DNA from 3 places in the Streptomyces phaeolivaceus genome. Region 2 is predicted to be linked to each of the others. Evidence: riboswitches for the same ligand, from Rfam matches in the RefSeq annotation. Region 2 holds a riboswitch; each other region holds the start of a gene.
What was found. A riboswitch is a leader RNA that binds a small molecule or an ion and turns the genes downstream of it on or off. The one in region 2 is predicted to bind cobalamin.

Region 1: another riboswitch for cobalamin. It lies ahead of metE (5-methyltetrahydropteroyltriglutamate--homocysteine S-methyltransferase); the one in region 2 lies ahead of F9278_RS33235 (ribonucleoside-diphosphate reductase subunit alpha).
Region 3: another riboswitch for cobalamin. It lies ahead of F9278_RS02475 (energy-coupling factor ABC transporter permease); the one in region 2 lies ahead of F9278_RS33235 (ribonucleoside-diphosphate reductase subunit alpha).

What each region holds. Positions count from the first base shown of each region.
Region 1 covers NZ_CP045096.1:9,730,928-9,734,219, forward strand. The annotation lists gene metE (5-methyltetrahydropteroyltriglutamate--homocysteine S-methyltransferase) at 1-1,514, opposite strand, end outside; cobalamin riboswitch at 1,686-1,909, opposite strand; partial or broken gene F9278_RS44270 (3-hydroxyacyl-CoA dehydrogenase family protein) at 1,943-2,083, opposite strand; partial or broken gene F9278_RS44275 (malate synthase) at 2,089-3,057, opposite strand; partial or broken gene F9278_RS44280 (short-chain fatty acyl-CoA regulator family protein) at 3,084-3,292, shown strand, end outside.
Region 2 covers NZ_CP045096.1:7,168,833-7,172,124, forward strand. The annotation lists gene F9278_RS33235 (ribonucleoside-diphosphate reductase subunit alpha) at 1-1,508, opposite strand, end outside; cobalamin riboswitch at 1,632-1,767, opposite strand; gene F9278_RS33240 (GNAT family N-acetyltransferase) at 1,831-2,337, opposite strand; gene F9278_RS33245 (nucleoside hydrolase) at 2,485-3,292, opposite strand, start outside.
Region 3 covers NZ_CP045096.1:454,945-458,236, reverse strand. The annotation lists gene cbiQ (cobalt ECF transporter T component CbiQ) at 1-366, opposite strand, end outside; gene F9278_RS02480 (energy-coupling factor ABC transporter substrate-binding protein) at 373-828, opposite strand; gene F9278_RS02475 (energy-coupling factor ABC transporter permease) at 840-1,547, opposite strand; cobalamin riboswitch at 1,578-1,760, opposite strand; partial or broken gene F9278_RS02470 (ATP-binding cassette domain-containing protein) at 1,916-2,465, shown strand; gene F9278_RS02465 (Nickel transporter NicT) at 2,674-3,292, shown strand, end outside.

The sequences.
Region 1 (3,292 bases), 2.6 Mb from region 2:
ATGTCGTTGCGTTCGGCCTCGCCGTGCACCAGGACGTCCAGGCCGGTCTTCTCCTGGAACGAGATCACCTCCTGGATCTCCGCCTTGACGCGCTCCTCGTACCCGGCCGTGTCGATCCGGCGCGCGCGGAGATCGGCGCGCGCCGTGCGCAGTTCCCCGGTCTGCGGGAAGGAGCCGATCGTGGTGGTCGGCAGCAGCGGCAGCCCGAGGTGGGCGCGCTGGGCCGCCGCGCGCTCGGCGTACGGCTGCGAGCGCCGGGCGTCCGCCTCGGTGACGGCCGCCGCGCGCGCCCGGACGGCCGGGTCGTGGGTGATCGGCGAGCCTGCCCGGGAGGCCAGGTCGGCGCGGTTGGCGGCGAGTTCGCCGGTGATCGCGTCCGTGCCCTGGGCGAGGCCCTTGGCGAGGGCGACGATCTCGCCCGTCTTCTGCCGGGCGAAGGCGAGCCAGCGCAGGATCTGCGGCTCGATGTCCCGCTCCGGCGCCGCGTCCAGCGGCACATGGAGCAGCGAGCAGGAGGCGGCGACATCGATCCGGTCGGCCAGCCCGAGCAGCGTGCCGAGCGTGGCGAGCGAGGCCGACAGGTCGTTCACCCAGATGTTGCGGCCGTTGACGACCCCCGCGACCAGGCGCTTGCCCGGCAGTCCGCCCACGGCGGCCAGGGCGTCCAGGTTGGCGGCGGCGGCCTCCGTGAAGTCCAGGGCCAGGCCCTCGACGGGGGCCTTGGCCAGGACGGGGAGCGCGTCCCCGAGCCGGTCGAAGTAGGAGGCCACCAGCAGCTTCGGCCGGTCGGTGAGGGCGCCCAGGTCACGGTAGGTCCGCGTCGCGGCGTTCAGTTCGGCCGGGGTGCGGTCCTGGACCAGGGCGGGCTCGTCCAACTGCACCCACTGCGCGCCCGCCGCGCGCAGATCGGCGAGGACCTCGGCGTACACCGGCAGCAGCCGGTCGAGAAGGGTGAGCGGGTCGAAGTCGGCGGCCACACCGGGCGCGGGCTTGGCGAGCAGGAGGTAGGTGACCGGGCCGACCAGCACGGGCCGCGCGGCGAGACCCAGGGCGAGCGCCTCCTTCAGCTCCGCGACCTGCTTGGCGGAGTCGGCCGTGAAGACGGTGTCCGGGCCCAACTCGGGCACCAGATAGTGGTAGTTGGTGTCGAACCACTTCGTCATCTCCAGCGGCGCGACGTCCTGCGTGCCGCGCGCCATGGCGAAGTAGCCGTCCAGCGCGTCGGTCTCCACGGCCCCGCGGTGCCGGGCGGGGAGCGCGCCGACCATGACGGTGGTGTCGAGCACATGGTCGTAGTACGAGAAGTCGCCGGTGGGCACCTCGTGGATGCCGGCCCCGGCGAGCTGCCGCCAGTTGGTCCGGCGCAGTTCGGCGGCGGTGGCGCGCAGGGCGTCGGCGGTGACCCGGCCCTTCCAGTAGCCCTCGATCGCCTTCTTCAGTTCCCGGTTCGGGCCCTGGCGGGGGTAGCCGTACACGGTGGCCCGTGCTGCCGCGGCTGCGGACTTCGCTGTCACGGAGATCTCCTTCGCGAGATGAATCCCTGGGATCCCGGCGACGGGACGCGAGCGCGAAGGGGTGACGAACCGGACGGAAATCGGCCTCGCGCGACAAGGCGCGGCCGTGGCTTGTCCGATATGTGCGCCGACCCGCCCACGAGGTCACCGGGATGTCCGCGCACGGAGTGGTCCGCGCACGGGCAGTTGGCAGGTCTTCGGACTCGTGGGCACGCCCTCCCGACCGGAGGACACCTACTGGCCGTCGCTTCCCAGACCCTGTTCGTCGGGCCCAGTGCGTATGACGGCGGTCGTTCCCACTCACCGCTGCGGGGCAGTCCCGGATTCCCACCGGGTTCCCTCTTGCGACGCATCCCGTCTGGCGGACGGGGCGAACCAGCTGCACAGGTCAGCTTAGGCCCTGTCGTCACCTTCCCGCCCTCCCCCCGTCAGCCGTGGTCGTACGTGTGGAACCCCAGGCCGGTCTTCCGGCCGAGCAGTCCCGCCTCCACCATCCGCTGGAGCAGCGGGGGAGGCGCGTACAGCGGTTCACGGAACTCGTCGTACAGGGACTCCGCGATGGAGGCGACGGGTGGTGCGGGCGCCCGCCCAGCACACCGTCGAACACCTCACGGCACACGGGCACCAGCGCCGGATGGGCGACCCAGGAGCCGTCGAAGCCGTCCTCCGCCTCCCGTTCCTTGTCGAGGCGGACCTCGGCGAGCGCCGCCTCGTACGCGGCCGGGTCCTCGCCGGGCACCTGGGCGGCCATTCCGCCGATCGCGTGGGCGCCACGCCTGTGGTAGGTGCGCACCAGCAGTTCGGTGCAGGCGCGCAGAAACGGCGCGGTCGTGGTGACCTCGGCGCGGTCCGGCAGCAGGAAGTCGGTGCGGTGACCGAACGTCTTGATCAGACTGAACAGATAGTCCCAGCGCCCGGCGTTCAGGCCCGCGCCGTGCTCCCGCAGCTCATGGAGGATCTCCTCCCTCTCGAACGCGGCGGTGATCGTCTCGATGAGGACCGTGGCCCGGATCGTGCCCCGGGGGATGCCGAGCAGATCCTGCGCGGCGACGAAGATGTTGTTCCACAGCCGGGCCTCGTAGCGGTTCTCCAGCTTCGGCAGAGAGAAGTACGGCCCATGACCGGCGTCGATCTGCCGCCGCCCGCAGTGGAAGAGATACAGCCCGAAGTCCACGAGCGCGGCGGGCACCGGCCGGCCGTCGTAAGCGAGATGCTCCTCGTCGAGATGCCAGCCGCGCGGCCGTACGACGATCGTGGCGAGCCGCTCGCGGTCCTTGAGGCGGTACTCCTTGCCCTCGGGCGTGGTGAAGTCGATGCGCCGCTCGACGGCGTCCAGCAGACTGAGCTGGCCACCGACGATGTTGTCCCAGGTGGACGCGGTGGCGTCCTCGAAGTCCGCCAGCCACACCTGGGCACCGGAGTTGAGGGCGTTGACGGTTATACGGCGCTCGGGCGGACCGGTGATCTCCACCCGGCGGTCGGTCAGACCGGGGGCGGGCGGGGCGACCCGCCAGGTGGGGTCCGCGCGGACGGCGGAGGTGACCATTCGGTGAGCGTCGGTCGGCGCTGCTTCGCGGGGTCCCCTTCTCCTTCGTCCGGGTCGACCGGGCGGGCAACATGTCCAAACGGCAGTCCGCGACCGGCTTCCACTTCTCCCGGGCCGGCGGCACCTGCCCCCTGTGGAACGTGTACGAGGCGTTCGCGGCGCCCGGCCGTATCCATGTCCAGGTCGCCGAGATGCCCGACGGCGGACGGTATCTGTGGACGGCCCGTGCGCT
Region 2 (3,292 bases):
GCCTGCTCGGTCGGGTAGAAGTTGATGTCGACGACGCGGTCGAGGAAGGTGACGGCGGTACGGACGGTCTCGTCCAGCCGCTCCCAGTCCAGGTCGCCCGTCGTCAGGTCGACGAAGGCACCCAGGTTCACCGAGCCCAGGTTGCAGACCGCGGTCTCCCCGTCGTCCGTGACCTCCAGGATCTCCGTGCAGAGGTTGGAGGAGTGGACGACATGGCCCGGCTCGGCCGTCTGGTTGGCCGTGCGGTTGGCCGCGTCCTTGAAGGTCATCCAGCCGTTGCCGGTCTGTGCGAGGGTGCGCATCATGCGGCCGTACAGCTCGCGGGCCGGGATGGTCTTCTTCGCCAGGCCGTCGCCCTCCGCCTTGCGGTACGCGGCGTCGAACTCCGCGCCCCACAGGTCGACCAGCTCGGGCACGTCGGACGGGGAGAACAGCGACCACGGCTCGTCGGCGTTCACCCGGCGCATGAACTCGTCCGGGATCCAGTGCGCCAGGTTCAGATTGTGCGTACGCCGGGCGTCCTCACCGGTGTTGTCGCGCAGCTCCAGGAACTCCTCGATGTCGGAGTGCCAGGTCTCCAGGTAGACCGCGGCTGCGCCCTTGCGCCGCCCGCCCTGGTTCACCGCGGCGACCGAGGCGTCCAGTGTCTTCAGGAACGGCACGATGCCGTTGGAGTGCCCGTTGGTGCCCCGGATCAGCGAACCGCGCGAGCGGATACGGGAGTACGACAGACCGATGCCGCCGGCGTGCTTCGAGAGGCGGGCCACCTGGTGGTAGCGGTCGTAGATGGAGTCCAGCTCGTCCAGCGGGGAGTCGAGGAGGTAGCAGGACGACATCTGGGGGTGTCGCGTACCGGAGTTGAAGAGGGTGGGGGAGGAGGGGAGGTAGTCGAGGCGGCTCATGAGCCGGTAGAGCGCGGCGACCTCGTCCATGGCGCGCGGGGTCTCGTCCTCGGCGAGGCCGGCGGCGACGCGCAGCATGAAGTGCTGGGGCGTCTCGATGACCTTGCGGGTGATCGGGTGCCGGAGCAGATAGCGGCTGTGCAGGGTGCGCAGACCGAAGTAGCCGAAGCGGTCGTCGCCCGCCGGGTCGATCAGGGTGTCGAGACGCCCGGCGTGCGCCTGGGCGAACTCCGCGGTGCGGTCGGCGACCAGACCCTCCCGCCGGCCCACCGTGATGGACTCGGTGAACGTCGTGACGCCCTGCGAGGCGGCCTCGGCGCGGATGCCGATGGCCAGCAGTCGGGCGGCCAGCTTCGAGTAGGCGGGGTCCTCGGAGATGAGGCCCGCGGCGGCCTCGGTGGCCAGCTCGCGCAGCTCCGCCTCGTCGGCCCGCGCCGACCGGCCGCGCAGGGCGGCGGCGGCGACCCGGCCGGGGTCGGCGTCGGGGAGGTCGACGGTCAGCTCGGTCAGGGTCCGCAGCAACGCGGTACCGGGACCGTCGGTCTCCGTCGCCGGGGTGGCTGAAGCCGGTTCGGCTGAAACCGGGTCGGCTGGCGCGATGGTCACGTGGGGCTCTCCCTCGCTCGGCAAGGGGCCTTGCGGAGGGCAGGCGGCAGCACACGAGCGCACGGCGGCGTCGCGTCCACCGGCCCATTCCACGAGGCCCGGACGTCAGGCACCCGGACCGGTCGGCCGGGCGCGCTGTCGGCAGGTGTTCGGACTGAACAGGCGTGCGCAAATGGAGAGGTACGCACGCGAGTACACCGTTGCGGGACAGTTCCGGATTCGCACCGGATTCCCCTGCGGCGACAGCGAGCATGAGCATACATCTAGTGCCGGGGCGCGGTGTCACCCCCACATGTTGTGTCGCAATCGACTTCGCAGGGTGTCAGAGCGTCAACTCATAGGTGATCAGCGTGAGGTCGAGGAGGTCGGGGAAGGGGTTCCAGTCGCGCTCCGGTGTGCGGGTGAAGCCCAGGCGTTCGTAGACGCGGTGGGCCGCGTGCATGCTCCGTTGGGTCGACAGCACGACGCGCGCACAGCCCTCCACGGTCCGGGCCCGCTCCAGACAGGCCCGCACGAGGGCCTCGCCGACACCCCGGCCGCGCGCCGACGGGGCGACCGCGAGCATCCGTATCTCGGCCTCTCCTGTACGGGCGATGTCGGCCATGGGGCCGCCCGCCGGGACGAAGGTCACACCGCCGAGCACCCGGTCGTCCGCCACGGCCACGAGCACATCGGCCGCCGCCGCCCGCTTCGCGACGTCCCGCAGCTCACCGAGGTACGCGTCGCTCTCCCCGAAGTCCAGCAGTCCGTCGCCGAGGTAGGCCTGCGCGGTGATCTCGCCGAGGGCGGCGTACTCGTCGGGAGCCGCTCGCCTGATCGTGATGTCCATGCGTCGCAGTCTGCATCAGGGGCGACTTCACGTGACCGGGGTTTTCCACAGGCGCCGTCGTTCATCGGATGATCGGCCCGAGTGGGCCGGGACAGGGCAGGGGGCGGGACAGAGCAGGGTGGGGTGGGGCGGGGTGGGGCAGGGCGTTCAGGTCGTCGTCGGCCATCGCGGCAGCGTCGCCACGAAGTCCTGGCTGAAGTCGCGGGTGCCCGGACCCAGGGCGACACGGCCGGTGGTGCGGAGGCGGGCCGTCAGGGCGGGGGACTCGGGGTAGTGGACGCGCCCGGCGGCGGCCGGTACGAACACGGTCTGGCCGCGCGTGAGTTCGCTCGCGCACTCCACGACGACGGCCCCGTCGGCGGCCTTGACGAACGCCTCGTCGCCGCAGACGCCCACGGCCAGCGGATCGTGCAGCGGGCAGGTGCCGTCGCCGCCGTGCCGGGTGTAGGCGTCCATGTACGTGCGCATCAGCCGGGCGGCCAGCGCCGTGCCCGGACCCGCGGCCTCCAGCGCGGCGAGGTCGGCGGGGCGGAAGAGCCAGCGGTGCGAGGCGTCCAGGTCGACCATGGTGAACGGGATGCCGGAGGAGAGCACGATCTCGGCGGCGTCCGGGTCGGCCCAGATGTTGAACTCGGCGACGGGGGTGATGTTGCCGGGGACCTGGGCGGCGCCGCCCATGAACACGAACCTGTGGACGCGGCGGGCGAATTGGGGGTCCTCCAGCAGGGCGATGGCCACGTTCGTGAGCGGGCCGGTGGCGCACACCGTCAGCTCGCCCTCGTACTCCCGGGAGAGGCGCAGCAGGGTCTGCGCGGACGACGCCGTGGGGTGCGGGGCCGTCGAGTCGGGGAGGGCCTCGTCGCCCAGGCCTGCCGGGCCGTGGAAGGCGGATGCCTCGCGGTAGGGGAGGCGGGAGAGGGGGCGGCCGGCGCCTCTGTGCACGGGGATGTCGGTG
Region 3 (3,292 bases), 6.7 Mb from region 2:
GGTGAACGCGAACAGCAGGACGCCGAGGGAGGCGGCCGAGGTGCGCAGCAGCAGCTCCCCGGCGCGGACCGGGCCGCCGTCGGCCAGGGTCACGAACCCGTCGGGCCCGCCGACCTGGACGAGCAGCGGCAGCGCGCCGGTCACACAGAAACCCAGCGGCACCCGGTAGGCCCGCCACAGCCGACGGCCGGGCACACCGGCCGGGCCGAGCAGCACCACGAGTGCGGTCAGCAGGACCAGGGCCGCGCCGGGCCAGGGCGGCAGGGAGATCGCCAGCACGGTGAGGCCGAGCCCGAGCACGGCCTTGTCCACGGGATGGCGGCGGCGCCAGCGACTGCTGTGCGCCGCCGCGTCGATCGGCAGCACGCGGGGTCAGACCCGCCCGGCGGGGGACTCCCCGGCACCACCGGACGAGCTGTCGTCACCGGAGGCGACCTTCGAGGCAGGCGCGGCCGTCGCGCCCACCGGGTCCGCCGCAGCCTCCCCGGCGGCTCCCGTGCCCCCGGTCCCGTCCGGCCGGGCCAGTGCCCGCGCCTCGCCCTGGCGGCGGCCCCGGTGGATGCCGAAGTAGTACGCGAGGACACCCGCGCCCAGCGCCGCCTGGAGGGCGAACAGCGCCGACTCGATCTCACCGGACGGCGGCTCGTACAGCGGGGAGAACCAGGGCTCGTAGTCCGGCTGGATCTCCGTGATCGCCGTCTCCGCCTCGGCGTCGGCGCCCGCGAAGGGCTCCTCCTTGTGGTCGCCGAGGCCGAGGGCCAGCGGCAGCACGGCGAGCGCGGCCACGACGAGCAGCAGCAGGACGTTGATCTTCGTGTTCTTGGTCATCGTGTTCCTGCTCATCGGGCCACCGCCTCGATCTCGGTCTCGGAGCGGTCGCGTTTGCCGGTCAGGAGCACGCCGAGCCGGGTCAGTTCACCCTTGCTCGACTGCACCAGCAGACGCATGACCAGCACCGTGAGCAGGCCCTCGCTCACGGCGAGCGGGATCTGGGTGACGGCGAAGATGGAGCCGAACTTGCCGAGCGCGCCCAGGAAACCGCTGCTCGGGTCGGGGAACGCGAGCGCCAGCTGCACGCTGGTGACGCAGTAGGTGACCAGGTCGGCGACGAACGCGCCGAAGAACACCGTGACCATCAGCGGCACGTCGAACCGCCGCAGCAGCCGGTAGATGCCATAGCCCGCCCAGGGCCCGACGATCGCCATCGAGAAGACGTTGGCGCCGAGCGTGGTGAGACCGCCGTGCGCGAGCAGCAGCGCCTGGAAGAGCAGGGTGATGGTGCCCAGGACCGCCATGATCGGTGGCCGGAAAAGGATGGCGCCCAGACCGGTGCCGGTGGGGTGGGAGCAACTCCCGGTGACCGACGGCAGCTTCAGGGCGGACAGGACGAAGGTGAAGGCACCCGAGGCACCGAGCAGCAGTGTGCTCTCGGGGTGCTCCTTGACCTCACGGGTGAGTGCCCTGACTCCGTGGACGACGAATGGCGCGGACGCGACGCCCCAGGCGATCGCGTGCGCCGGAGGAAGGAAACCCTCGGCTATGTGCATGGCTCAGCAGACCCTCTCCAGCACCTCGTGGATGGTTGACGCGCCTTGGCCGGTCTCCTGGCTTACGGGTCCCACCGCCCATGCTCCGCCTTCCCGGGTCCGAAGACCCAGTGGCTGCCCGTGAGGGCCGGAGCCGGACTTCCCGATCACAGTGGCGAGGGCCGCACCGGCATGACACCGGATTTCCCGTTCACCAAGGCGTGGTGACAGTAGTGCCCACATAAGGGCGCTGACAAGCGGAGACGAGGGGCGCGAGGGCGCCGTGGAACAGCTCACAGCACGGCGCACGCCCCACCCCTCCCACGCCTTGCGCGAGCCTGGGCACGCCGACGGCGGATGGCCGGAACCGATCGCACACCTGGCCGCCCTTGGCCCCGGGGCCCGGCCTGCGCTTCAATGCCGCCACCGCCACCGCCACCGCCACCGCCACCGCCACCGCCACCGCCACCGCCACCGCCACCGCCACCGCCACCGCCGGCCCGGCCGCGGTCACCCGGCACCGCCCCGACTCCGGCACCCTGGCCCTCGACGGCGAGCCCGTACGGCACTGGCGGCATCGTGCCCCGCGCCGGCAACGCACCGCGTTCGGCGTCGTCTTCCGGCAGCCCGGACTGTCGGCGGACCCCCGGCTGCGGCTCACCGACCTGATCGCCGAACCCCTCAGGGCCACCGGCCGCCGGGCGGAGGCACCGGCCCGGGTCGCCGAACTGGCGTCCACGGTCGGCCTCCCCCCCCGACCTGCTGACCCGCCGCCCCCACGAGGTCAGCGACGGCCAGCTCCAACGGGCCTGCCTCGCCCGCGCCCTGGTGCCGCGCCCCCGCTGGCTGATCCGCGACGAGATGACCGCCATGCTCGACGCGTCCACGACCGCGCACTGCTCGGGCGCTGGTGCGACCGCACGGTCCACCGGGGGAGCCTCGCCTGACCGAAACGTGGCACGAGCTTTACTGCGACCTTCTTGCAGCTGCGCATGCACTGCACAAGGCTGTGGGGGCTGGACCGGACGCACACCGCACGACGAGTCACGACGAGTGAGGCACCCACCCCATGGCTCCTGTCACCGACACCGCCGCCTCGGCCCCCACCGCCAGGAGCGGTCCCTCCTGGCGTCGGATCCGCGCCTCGCTGACCCGAAAGGAGTGGGCGAGCCTCGGCGGGATGGCCGGATTCATCCTGGCGCTGCATGTCATCGGCTGGTTCACGCTCGTGGTGATCGTCGCCCCCGAGCACTACGGCGTCGGCGGCAAGACCTTCGGCATCGGCATGGGCGTCACCGCCTACACCCTGGGCATGCGGCACGCCTTCGACGCCGACCACATCGCCGCCATCGACAACACCACCCGCAAACTGATGGGTGAGGGGCAGCGCCCGCTGTCGGTCGGTTTCTGGTTCTCCCTCGGCCACTCGTCGATCGTCTTCGCCCTCACCTTCCTCCTCACCCTCGGCGTCAAGGCGCTCGCCGGACCGGTCCGAGACGACGACTCCACCCTGCACGACATCACCGGCTGGCTCGGCACCACCGTCTCCGGGACCTTCCTGTACGTGATCGCGATCATCAACCTGGTGGTCATGGTGGGGATCTGGAAGGTGTTCCGCGAGATGCGCTCGGGCACCTTCGACGAGGCCGCCCTGGAGGAGCGGCTGAACAGCCGCGGCCTCATGAACCGGCTCCTGGGACGGCTGATGAGGTCGATCACCGAGCCCTGGCAGATGTTCCCGCTGGGCCTGCTGTTCGGCCTCGGCT